Regions from separate parts of the Pseudothermotoga thermarum DSM 5069 genome, predicted to be linked through region 1. Evidence: riboswitches for the same ligand, from Rfam matches in the RefSeq annotation. Region 1 holds a riboswitch; the other holds the start of a gene.
What was found. A riboswitch is a leader RNA that binds a small molecule or an ion and turns the genes downstream of it on or off. The one in region 1 is predicted to bind fluoride.
Positions count from the first base shown of each region.

Region 2: linked by a shared signal. The riboswitch ahead of THETH_RS08025 (hypothetical protein) and the one ahead of THETH_RS10270 (hypothetical protein) in region 1 are both predicted to bind fluoride.

Region 1 covers NC_015707.1:492,817-499,094, reverse strand. The annotation lists gene THETH_RS02525 (2-isopropylmalate synthase) at 1-324, shown strand, start outside; gene leuC (3-isopropylmalate dehydratase large subunit) at 333-1,610, shown strand; gene leuD (3-isopropylmalate dehydratase small subunit) at 1,613-2,113, shown strand; gene leuB (3-isopropylmalate dehydrogenase) at 2,110-3,216, shown strand; fluoride riboswitch at 3,599-3,659, shown strand; gene THETH_RS10270 (hypothetical protein) at 3,724-4,074, shown strand; gene THETH_RS02505 (MutS-related protein) at 4,067-5,290, shown strand; gene THETH_RS02500 (MutS-related protein) at 5,265-6,278, shown strand, end outside.
Region 2 covers NC_015707.1:1,600,870-1,607,147, reverse strand. The annotation lists gene THETH_RS08045 (alkaline phosphatase) at 1-1,009, opposite strand, end outside; gene THETH_RS10950 (hypothetical protein) at 1,182-1,736, opposite strand; gene THETH_RS08035 (inorganic phosphate transporter) at 1,983-2,948, opposite strand; fluoride riboswitch at 3,089-3,149, shown strand; gene THETH_RS08025 (hypothetical protein) at 3,278-3,796, shown strand; gene THETH_RS08020 (AAA family ATPase) at 3,763-4,710, shown strand; gene THETH_RS08015 (DUF58 domain-containing protein) at 4,700-5,980, shown strand; gene THETH_RS08010 (DUF4129 domain-containing protein) at 5,961-6,278, shown strand, end outside.

The DNA of each region.
Region 1 (6,278 bases):
GGAGCAGGCTTGATTCCTGTGGCCACCGTGATTGTTCAAATAAAAGGTGAAGAAGTGATGAGCACATCAACGGGAAATGGGCCAGTTGATGCCGTTTACAAGGCGATAGCAAGAGCAGTTAAGGTACCACACACACTTTTGGATTTTTCATTGCATTCGGTTGGGTCTGGAACTGATGCACTTGGAGAATCCATCGTCAAAATCGCAGATAATCAAGGAAATGTTGTGATAGGAAGAGCGATAAGTACCGATGTGGTTGAAGCCAGTGCTTTGGCTTACATAAGAGGTTTGAACAATTTGCTCAGCCACCAGCAGGGAGGTTGAAAATCAAAATGGGTTACACAATAACCGAAAAGATTTTGCTAAAGCATTCTGACAAAAAAGAAATATTCCCAGGCGATTTGATCTTCGTAAAAGTTGACCTTGTTCTTGCAAACGATATAACTGCTCCGCTTGCCATAAAAGAGTTCAAAAAAATTGGTGTTGAAAAAGTTTTTGATCCAGAGAAAATAGCTTTGGTTCCAGATCACTCGACGCCAAACAAAGATATCAAATCGGCAGAACAGGCAAAGATTACAAGACTTTTTGCAAAAGAGCAAAACATAAGGTATTACTACGAGGTTGGCAGAGCTGGGATAGCGCATGTTCTTTTGCCAGACGAAGGTTTGATAGCTCCTGGTGATTGTGTTGTTGGGGCAGATTCGCACACCTGCACTTATGGTGCCTTAGGAGCCTTTTCAACTGGGATTGGAAGCACGGATGCCGCGTATGCCATGGCTTTTGGTGAAGTGTGGTTGAAAGTACCAGAAACTGTAAAGTTCATCTACTATGGAAAGTTACCAAAGTGGGTAGGGGGAAAAGATTTAATCCTTTACACAATAGGAAAAATCGGTGTAGATGGTGCACGATACATGGCAATGGAATTTGCTGGTGAAGCCATCAAAAACCTTGGTATGGCAGATAGATTCACAATGTGCAACATGGCTGTGGAAGCTGGTGCAAAAAACGGGATAATCGAACCTGATGAAATAACACTGGAGTACCTCAAGAAAAGGGTTAAAAGGAAATACGAACTGATTTTTAGCGACAAAGATGCAAATTACAAAGAAGTTTACGAGTGGGACGTCTCGAAACTCGAACCGATGGTTGCATTTCCACATTTACCCAGCAACGTTTATCCAGTTTCGGAAGCTGCAAGCAAAAACATAACGCTAGATCAAGTTTACATAGGCTCTTGCACCAACGGAAGACTTGAGGATTTGAGAATCGCGGCAAAAATTTTAAAGGGTCACAAGGTCAATCCCAACTTGAGGCTCATAATAACCCCAGCCACACCCGAGATCTACCTTCAAGCTTTGAAAGAGGGTTTGATAGAAATCTTTCTGGAAGCCGGTGCCACAATCACACCACCCAGCTGTGGACCATGTCTTGGAGGACACCTTGGAGTGCTTGCCGAAGGAGAAAAAGCTTTAAGCACAACCAACAGAAACTTCGTCGGAAGAATGGGGCATCCCAAAAGCGAAGTATACCTTGCAAACCCTGCTGTTGCAGCAGCCTCAGCAATCCTTGGAAGAATCGCTGCGCCGTGGGAAGTGGAGGTGAAAGAATGACGATCTACGAAGGAAAAACTTTGAAGTATGGCGACAACATAGACACCGACGTGATAATTCCCGCCAGGTATTTAAACACAACTGATCCAACTGAGCTTGCCCGCCATTGTATGGAGGATCTTGATCCAGATTTCAAAGTCAAAGTTAAAGAAAAAACAATACTCGTGGTTGGTGAAAATTTCGGGTGCGGTTCATCAAGGGAACATGCTCCAATAGCCATCAAAGCTTCCGGCGTAAAGTGCATAATAGCAAAATCCTTTGCAAGGATATTCTACAGAAATGCCATAAACATAGGGCTTGCGATAGTTGAACTTCCTGAAGCAGTTGAAAAAATAAACGAAGGAGATTGGGTGAAAGTTGATCTATCAAATGGACTAGTGGAAAATGCAACAACCGGTGAGGTCTTTAAGATTAAACCTTTCCCTCTTTTGATCCAGGAAATCATAAAAAGGGGAGGACTTTTGAACTTCGCCATGGCAAAGGCTAGAGGTGAGATAAAATGAGTGGTTTCAAAATAGCGGTTTTGCCTGGGGATGGAATAGGACCGGAAGTTGTGAAACAAGGTGTGAAGGTGTTAGAGACAATTGGAAAGCTTTTCCATCACGGTTTTGAAATACAATTTGGTTTGATCGGAGGAGCAGCTTTGGATGAAAAGGGGGTACCGCTACCGGACGAAACTTGGGAATTGTGCCAAAAGGCAGATGCAATTTTGCTTGGGGCAGTTGGAGGACCAAAGTGGGATGATTTACCCTCTCATATGAGACCTGAAAAAGCTCTTTTGAAACTTCGAGAAGGTTTGAAGCTGTTTGCAAACATTCGACCGGTGAAGTTTTATCCGAACTTGGCTTTCAGTTCACCATTGAAAGAAAATTTACTAAAAGGAGTTGATTTGGTCATCGTTCGCGAATTGACAGGGGGACTTTACTTTGGAAAACCAAAAGGAAGGTTTGAAGAAAACGGCAAAGTCTACGCCGTCGACACGATGTATTACACGTACGAAGAAATAGAAAGAATAGCAAAGGTTGCCTTTGAACTTGCAAGAAACAGAAAGAAAAAGGTCACATCCGTTGACAAAGCAAATGTTTTGGAAACTTCTAGGCTTTGGCGAGAAGTTGTTCAAAAAGTTGCAAGCCGTTATCCAGATATAACTTTGGAACACATGTACGTGGATAACTGTGCGATGCAGCTTGTGAAAAATCCTGCTCAGTTTGACGTGATACTCACCGAAAACACCTTTGGAGACATTCTGAGCGACGAAGCAGCGGTTATAACAGGCTCAATTGGGATGTTACCTTCCGCAAGCCTTGGTGAAGGCTTAAAAGGTTTGTACGAACCAATACACGGTTCTGCGCCGGATATAGCGGGGATGAACATTGCAAATCCGCTTGGTACTATTCTTTCTGTGGCATTGCTTTTGAGATATTCTTTAAGACTTGAAAAAGAAGCGAATGCTATAGAAGATGCCGTCGAAAAAGTCATAGCAGATGGATTCATGACAAAGGATCTTTATCTGAACAACCCATCCGCCAAGAAATTGGTTTCAACCGAGGAAATGGGAGATATCGTTGTAGAGTATGTGAAACGTGAATATCACCGTGAAGAGTGAGAGAAAAGATCAACGGCTTGCATGCATTATTTCAAGTTTGAGACCGCAGTCTTTTTATTTATTTAAGGATATAGTATTCCTGCAAAACGGCACGGCAAAACCGACCAAAGGATCCTTTGGTCTATCTTCCATTGACTGCAGTCCGTCAATACAGTATACAGAGTGGAAAAATTTAACATCTGAGGATTGACAGGATGAATTGCCGAGTTCGAGTTGATCGAATAAAGCCAACTCAAGGCAAATGCCAAGATTTGAACGTTGCCGTAGGTCTTTACGCTTTGTTAAGAAGAAAGCAACATAGGATGTACTCGCCTTGCTGAATTGGCAATTGCAGAGCGTTGGTTGATCTGAAGAAAGATCAGGCCTAACCGTTTATGGTAAAATTAATTTGGGCGATGGAGTCCGCCTTTAATAGCCATGAGGCTGATGACTCCTACAGGTTGCGCTCAGCGCACACTTGTAGGAGTTTTTTCTTTTATAAAGCATTTTCACCAAGGTGGTGAAACGATGTTTTACAGCATACTTTTTCAAAATAAAGAACAGGAGATGCTTGTAAATAAGACAGAACCAGAGTGTTTTAAAGATTTGAACTTGGACAAGATCTTCGAACCGATCATAAGAAGAAAAAGGGAGTTTGATTTGCAACGGTTTTTCTACACGAATTTGCAAGATCCAAGTTTGATTGTTTACAGACAGGAGATCATGCGGGAACTTGAAGACAATCAGCTGCGTAAGGTTTTGGGAAGCTTTTCCGAAGAAATGTACAGATTGGATAAGCGGATGGCAGAGATCAGAAAAGCTCTTAGTTCAGAAGAAAGCTACGAAAACAATTATTTGACCCCGTGGATATATGCTTGATTGCGCTGAAACTTACTGCAAGGAAGTGTTGAACCTAACCGATTACCTGACAAAAAGAAGCTTGAAATCACAGGGACTTAAAGCTTTTGCGGAATATTTGTTTTGCTACACCAACTCTGAGCTTTTCAATGGACTCTTAGAATATGTCCAGAAGCTTCGAAAGGATTTTTCAAAGGTAGAATACTGTATGTTCATAAAAAACGGAACGATTCGGGTTAGAAAGTATGAAGGCGAATCAGACTTATCGAATCAGATTCTAGCGCTTTTTGAGAGGTTCAGACAAGGGGATGTGAAGGATTACCGGCAAAAGCTGACTGAGAATCCGGCTGCTGCACACGTTGAAGCTGCGGTGTTAGAGATGCTGTCAAAGCTCTACAAAGAAGTCTTTTCAAGCCTATACGATTTCTGTGAAAAGTATCTAAACTTTCCAGATCCTGCTATCACAAGATTTGCAAGGGAAATTCAGTTCTACCTTTCCTGGCTTGATCTCATTCAGCCTTTAAAAGACGCTGGCTTGCCGTTTTGTTATCCAAAGGTTTCTGAATCAACAGAACATCTGTACGGTTATGACGTTTTTGATCTTGCACTCGCATTTTCAAAGGTTGATAGCACTGTTCCTAACGATTTTGTCTTGAATTATCCTGAAAGAATAATAGTGATCACTGGACCAAACCAGGGAGGCAAAACAACCTTTGCCAGAGCCTTTGGGCAAATACACTGGCTTATGTCAATCGGCGTTTGTGTGCCCGGAACGGATGCGAAGTTGTATCTTTTTGACAACCTATTCACACATTTTCCAAGGGAAGAGGATGTTTCAAATCTCACCGGAAGGTTGCAAGATGAACTTTTGAGATTGCGTGAAATTCTTGAAAAAGCTACAAGCAAAAGCATCGTGGTGATCAATGAAATATTCACTTCGACAACACTTTCGGATGCATTAGCCTTGGGTGAATTGATGATGGATCATATTCTATATATAGGATCAATCGCCGTTGTTGTTACCTTTCTCGACGAACTTGCAACACGTTCTTCTGAAGTCGTCAGCATGGTTGCAACCGTCAGAGATGATGATCCTTCTCAAAGAACCTACAAAATTCTCAGAAAACCACCGGATGGTCTTGCCTATGCCATCCACATAGCGGAAAAATACGGACTGACTTATGAGAAGCTCTCCAGGAGGTTGAAGAGACATGAAAGTTCACCTCATGTTTCCTGACAAAGATTTCGATGCAGAATCTAAGCCTTGTTATGGTAAAGAAATTCTCATCTCAGATCTTGGGTTGGAACAAATCCTTTCAACCATGGCTCAAGGAGATGAAATAATCTACAAAGTCTGTTCCACAGCTTTTTTCAATCCGTTGTCCTGTAAGGAAGAAATACTCTACAGACAGGAAAACCTCAAAGATGCTTTGAAAAACTCTGATTCGGTCAGGGAACTATACAGGATAACCGTAGAAACGGAGCAACGGCGAAGAGAGTCGTGGTACTGGCTTGGATCGGTTTATCTGTCTGCAGTTTATTCGAATGCAGTTGGACTTTTGAAAATATACATCGACATGCTGATGAGATTGAGAAAAATCGCCGACAGCACAATACAAACTTTTCAATCTGATGGATTTCGAAATCTGTTGACAATGATTCAGAAAGAGTTGGATGACGATTACTTTCACAAAGTTCGTTCACTCTTGGATGAACTCAGTGAAGAAGGTATTTTGGTAAGTGCAAAACTTGGCAACTATCTACAAGGTGTCCAATATGTGATGCGAAGGAAAAAGAAAGACAGAGGTTATCTTTTGAAATGGATGTTTGCACCATCTTATACAATAGCACCACGGGACGATGCCGGTGCTATGGATTTGGAAAAACGACGTGCAAGGGCTATAAACCAGCCTGCCAATGCACTGGCTCAAGCTGCGGAACACTTGCAGGCTTTTTTCAACGTGCTTAGGCACGAACTGGCGTTCTACGTTGGCTGTTTAAACATAGCTGATAAACTGAAAGCATTGAACATGCCGATTTGTTTTCCTGAAATACTTCCGATGGATAGCTGGGATCGCTCGTGGAAAGGTCTTTACGATGTCGGTCTTGCGTTGGTTAAAAACAGCAAAGTTGTCGGAAACGATTTTGAAGCAAGAAATAAGAAACTCTATATAATTTCTGGTGCAAACCAAGGCGGTAAAACGACCTTTCTAAGAAGCATTGGA
Region 2 (6,278 bases), 930 kb from region 1:
GCCCCTTAAATGTTTCGTAGTCGTCGAGCTTCACCTTGCTCAGGAAATAATCAGCTGTTCCTTTAACTTTTCTTGCTTTTTCAACCTCAATAGTATATCCACCGTTTGAGAGAGAAAGTCCTCCAGTTTCATGATCACCAGTGACAACAACCAATGTGTTGCCGTTCCTTGCAGCAAAATCGAGCGCAACTTTTACAGCGTTGTCAAATTCGATCATTTCTTTCCATGTCCAGAAAACGTCGTTTGCGTGGCAAGCCCAATCGATTTGAGAGCCTTCAACCATCAAGATGAATGGTTCACCACTGGAAGAAAGAATTTCCAAAGCTTTTGCAACCATTTCGTCCAAAGTTGGCTGTTCGCCCGATCTAACTGGCACTGCATCCAAATGACTTGGTGCAAACAACGCCAAAAGCTTGTCGGATTTGACTGATTGAAGTTCAGACTTTTTGGTCACATAGGTGTACCCTCTTGCTTTCATCTGCTCGATCAAATTCTTTCCATCCGTTCTTCTTCCACCTGCATCGGTTGGTAAGAACCAAGCGTATCCCCCACCCATTATGACGTCAACCTTTGAATTTGCAAGTTGTTCTGCCAATGTGAATTCATCATCTCTGTTTGTAACATGACCATAGAATGCAGCTGGGGTTGCGTGAGTGACCCTGCAGGTTACAACAATACCAGTTTTAAAACCACGTTCTGCCGCAAGTTCAATCATGCTTGGAACTGGTTCTCCATTTGGAAGGACTCCTATGGCTCTGTTTAAAGTTTTAAAACCACTTGCAAGTGCCGTACCAGCTGGAGCTGAATCGGTGACCCAAGAATCGTACGAATAGGTTGTAGTTAGACCGGTGTACGGCATCTTCATGATGTTGAGAATTTTGCCTTCAAGGATACTTGCCAGAAGAATTTGGTTTGCCGCCATCCCATCGCCAATCATGTAGATAACGTTGAGTGCGAAGACACTGAAGCACAGACTAACCAGCAAAAGAACCGCCAAAAACTTCCTCACAGTACCCACCTCCTTACATTTGGATTCACTGAAATTAGGACCTGTCAACTTAAGAAGGAAAACTGTACTAATAGAAGAAATGGAAATAGCCACTTCACTATGTCCTCATCCCTCCTCTTGTACCATAACCTGCTTATGTTAAAACGCCTCAGCCTGTACCTCGTTATCCCTATCACGCTCTCAACAAGACTTCTTTCCCCAAACCTCTCATGCTCGTGTTCCCAATATCCCATATTCTTTTTTCTCGCTTCCCAGTACCATGGCCCTGTGGAGAGCATAAACAGCAAGATAGAGCGAGTAAGGATAAAAAGTGGGGGATATTTTGGGAGTGTTGAGCTATTGGAGTTAAGCGTATATTTGCACAGGAAGAACCTGAGGGAGACAAAATGGAGGAACGGGATAATGAGGGTAAAGGGATGTATGTATGAGCTGAACCAGATGTTTCAACTGAGGTATTTTGTCCAGACACAAAATTCACCCTAAGTCTCATCACCAAGCTCGCTTTGTCCTTCTCTCGCGTTTTGCTGACCAACGCATAGATCACTTTCTTCCTCTTAACCTCATTTATGTTCACCTTCATCTCGTCTATAGCTACTACTGCATTGCCTTCTATCTTCTCAGCAAATATCTCTTCTTTCATCCTTGTCCACCATTTCCTCAAGGCTTCATGACTGACTCCAATTATGGCTGCTGCCTTCCTTAATGCAAGTTCATACTTTCGCCTCATGTGGAACTCTTTGTCTTTGAAAAAGGTTTGGTATAATTTGGTATAGGTACTCGGTGATATATGTTGTTGTAACTTTCATCTTTACGGGAACCTCCTTTCGGTGAGAAGGTTGGTTCCCGTTTATTTTATCTTATTCCCCAGCTTAAGTTGACACCTCCAATTATAGAATAGACGGTTTTAAATCAGCTTGTAAACTGGCAAAGCTTGTTTTACAATTTTTTTCAAAGGATTTTAGAATTCGAATTATCACAGTGTTTGAGTCAGCTGAAAAATTGCTTCAATAACGCTTTTCAAAGTGTATGCAATCAATCCTGCTGCGGCGGGTACTTGAGTCCAACCGGCAACGATTTTGTACACAAGTTTTGGGTTGCTTAATCTTTCGCCTTTTGCATACCCTGCGCCGATCACACTTCCAACTATGGCCTGAGTGGCAGAGATTGGTATACCAACCAAGCTAAAAATCCAAACGGTAAAAGCTTGACCTAGAATGGCAATCATTGATGAAAAGTGGTCCAACTCTATTATACCCTTTCCCACAGTCATCATAACCCTTTTGCTGAAAGTTAAAAATCCAAAAGCTATACTCAAACCTCCTAGCAAAGCAGCTTGTGGAATGGTGAGCAAATTCCCAACGAAAACACCTGTCACGTTTGCAACGTTGTTCGCCCCAAGCGAATAAACACCGTATATACCTGCAACCCAAGTCAAAATTCTTATAGTTAAATCTTGATACTGGACTTTTTTGATTTTTCTAAAGATTTCAGAAAGAAAAACGTAGATTAAATAAGCGACCAACATAGCAGCAAGGGGTGTTAATATCCAAGCGGCAAAGAATTTTATCAAAGAAAACCAGTTGAAACTCAAAAAACCTTGATTTTTAACACTAATACCAATTATCCCACCAAGAATAGCTTGCGAAACTGATGCAGGAAGCTTAAGCCAAGTCATTGTGGTGACGACAACTGCGCCAGCAAACAACGCACAAGCAGCGTCCAGTGTGGAAAAATTTGCAAGCGTACCTATGTTCTTCAAGCCAGGTGCACCACCAACAACTGCTCCAATGACGATGAATATAGAACCAACAACTACCGCTTTGCGGTAGCTTATCATACCGCTTCCAATGGATGGACCAAAGCTTGCCGCTGGAGCACTTGCTCCAAGTGACCAACCGAAGAAAATGGCGGGTAAAAGGTAAAGTATTGCCAAGGTCATCACCCCATGTCACAAGCTGCGTCACGTAAGGTTATTTTACTTCAAAATCACATAAAGTTTGCAGTACTTTCTTGTTTATATCGATGAAAAGGTTTTATACTGATCTGTAACAAAAAATGTGCTAATATATGTTCAGACCAAGTTTTATCGGCGATGGAGTCCGCCGTAAAATGCCGTAAGGCTGATGACTCCTACCCAATTTTTCGGTAGGAGTTTTTTTCTTAAAAGAGGAAAAATGCAAGCAAGAAGTATAGCCGAATCAAAGGCTTTAGAGTGGTTGGAAAACAAAGAACCAGAGTGCCCTGTGTGTGGAATGGTGAACAACGCAATTGAAGGTTTGTTCAATTCCATTTTGTATGAACTGGTCAACGATCCTGTTGTTAGAGCACAACTTAGAGAAGGAATTTGTCAAAGGCATGCGGACTTGTTTGTTGATTTTTTTGTCCAAGCACCCAGAACACGGTATACTTGGTATATCGATAATCTACGAAGATTTGCTCTCGACAAGAATTGATCAACTTAGAACGGATCAACCATTGCCAAAAAAATGTTTCTTTTGCCAATACGAAGAAAGTAAAACTGTTTTTTGTTTGGATCATTTCCTTGCGGTTCAAAAAACTTTGCCTACTCACAACGCAGACAAATTAAAAACTATACAGCTTGGGAAACTTCAAAACCTGAAAGAACAACTAACGGAAGTCATTAGAAAACACGATTACAAAAACAAAGAATCCATTGGGTTGGAAGCAAAAGCCTATAGATATGTTGCAAAATTGATAGCAAACTTGAATACGTCGTTTGGGAGGATGAAAACATGGCAACTTTGGAAAAATTCGCGCGAAAGATAATAGAAAACGTGTCGAAAGTCATCGTTGGAAAAGAAGACGTGATTAAAAAAATTCTTGCGGCGATGTTGAGCGATGGGCATGTACTGTTGAACGATGTGCCTGGTGTAGGTAAAACCATGCTTGCAAGGTCTTTGGCTGCCTCAATTAACTTGTCGTTCAACAGAATTCAATGTACACCTGATCTTTTGCCAAGCGATGTGACAGGTTTAAACATCTTGGATACAAAGCAAAACGAATTTGTTTTCAAAAAAGGGCCGATTTTCACAGATATTATTTTGGTGGACGAGATAAACCGCGCAACTCCAAGGACACAGTCGGCTTTGCTTCAAGCGATGGCTGAAAAACAGGTTACGGTCGATGGTGTAACCTATCATCTTTCACCGCACTTTTTCGTGATAGCAACGCAAAACCCAATCGAGTTTGAAGGTACTTTTCCATTACCGGAAGCCCAACTTGACAGGTTTGCCATCTGTTTGTCCGTAGGCTATCCAGAAAAGGACCAAGAAATAGAGATGTTAAAAAGGTTGAAAAAAGTCCATCCTATAGAAACGATTGGTCCTGTTTGCGATGTTCAAGAACTTCAGCAAGCGAAAGAAGAGGTTAAAAATGTCTACGTGGACGAATCGATCTTGGATTACATAATAAGGATTGTCAAACGTACCCGAAACCACGAAGATTTAGCCCTTGGAGCTAGTCCTCGCGGCGCGATAGCTTTGATGCAGCTTTCAAGGGCTATAGCAGCGATGAACGGAAGAAATTACGTTTTACCCGATGATGTGAAGAGTATAGCGATTGATGTTCTTGCACACAGGATAATACTAAAACCCGAAGCAAGGTTGATGAGAAAAACCAAGCAAGATGTTTTAAATGAGATTCTTCAAACGGAGGAGGCTCCTGTGAAAGGTGAAGCTTGAGCTAAAGCGAATCAGCAGTTCTTTGGAACCGCTTGTCGGAATAACTGTTTTGTGTGCTGTTTGGAACGTATTTACCCTTAACGTATTTTCGCTGCTCGGTCTTGTTTTTTGTGGGTTTCTTTGGCTTGAATATTTCAACGCCAAAAGAATTCTCAGTTTGCTCATCATAGAACGTTATCCATCGAAGGCCAGGCTTTTCACCAACGAAGATCTTTTGATAAAGCACATTTTTGTTTCTCCGTTTGCAAACGTTCAAATAACTGTTAACTCACAAGTGAAGGTGGCGGATTTTTTGACTCACACCGTTCTTGAAAGGGAGATTCACTTAAAGAAAGACGAGCCAATCGAGGTGGTTTCAAAAATCTCTTTTGCAACGCGTGGTAAAAAACAACTGGCTGATTTGTTCGTAGTTTATGAACATCCGCTTTTATTTTTCAAAATTTGGGCTTTTTACGAAGCACAGCAGGAAGTGCTTGTTCTCCCAAAAATAATGCACCTTGAAAGCTTCCCTTCGCGTTTGAGAGAGCTTATTCCTGGAAGAGTATGTGATTTCAAGCTTTTGGAAGATCCAACGCAAATCAGAGGAGTTAGGGAATATTCAAAAGAACCGATCAACAGAATTCACTGGAAAGTTTCCGCAAAATTTGGAAAATTGTACGCAAAGGAACTGGACTATACTGCCATCAGCAGGAATTTGATATACGTCGATTTGAATTTGTCCAAAGAAATTTTTGCAAAAAACGTTTGGGCTCAAATAAGAGTCCACTACGAAGAGGATGCTGTTTTGGTTGCTTCTTCGATTTTGTATCTACTCACAAAAACAGGAAACCTAGTGGATTTGATAGTCGTTGGAAAAGAGGTTTTAAAGCGCGATTACAAACCAACGTCCGACTGGGTAAGCGCAGTGGAACTTTTGGCAATGGCAAAAGGAGATGAAAATGGACCACAACTTGCAGATGAACTGGAAAAGGATTTGGAAAGGTTGAATCCTTCAACAACTTTGACGATCATTTCCATGTATCTTACAGATTCTGTACTGCCACTTTTGATCAAGGCAAAGGCAAAGTGTGCAAGGGTTATGGTTTTTCTGATCCCATACGGTTTTAGAGATCCAAGGTACAAACCTGCTAGAACATACGAGATGTATCCACTTGATATGCAAAGACTTTTTGAAAAAGCCAAGATTCTTCAAAAGGAGCAAATAATAGTTAGGATTGTTAGACCAAATCAAACTGTTCAGGAGGTTTTCGATGAGATCGAAGGTTTTTGAGCAGGTGTCAAAAGGTTTTTTGGTTGGTTTGTTTACGTTTTACTTTGCGACCAATCTGTTTCCGATCTGGGCTTCGCTGGTGGTGGCGCTGACGGCCTCTTTTGTGACTGTGGTAAATTGGGAAAACAGCGGTTGCTCAACGGTTTTTGCTATACCGTTCGTAATGGCTAGCGTTATCTTTACGGTTGGTATATTGAAATACGATTTCACAACGGCTTTGTTGATGTGTTTTTCAGCGATTTTAATTTTGCTTGTCTACAACGCAGAAAGGTTTGTTTCCGTTTTGGCCATGATAGGT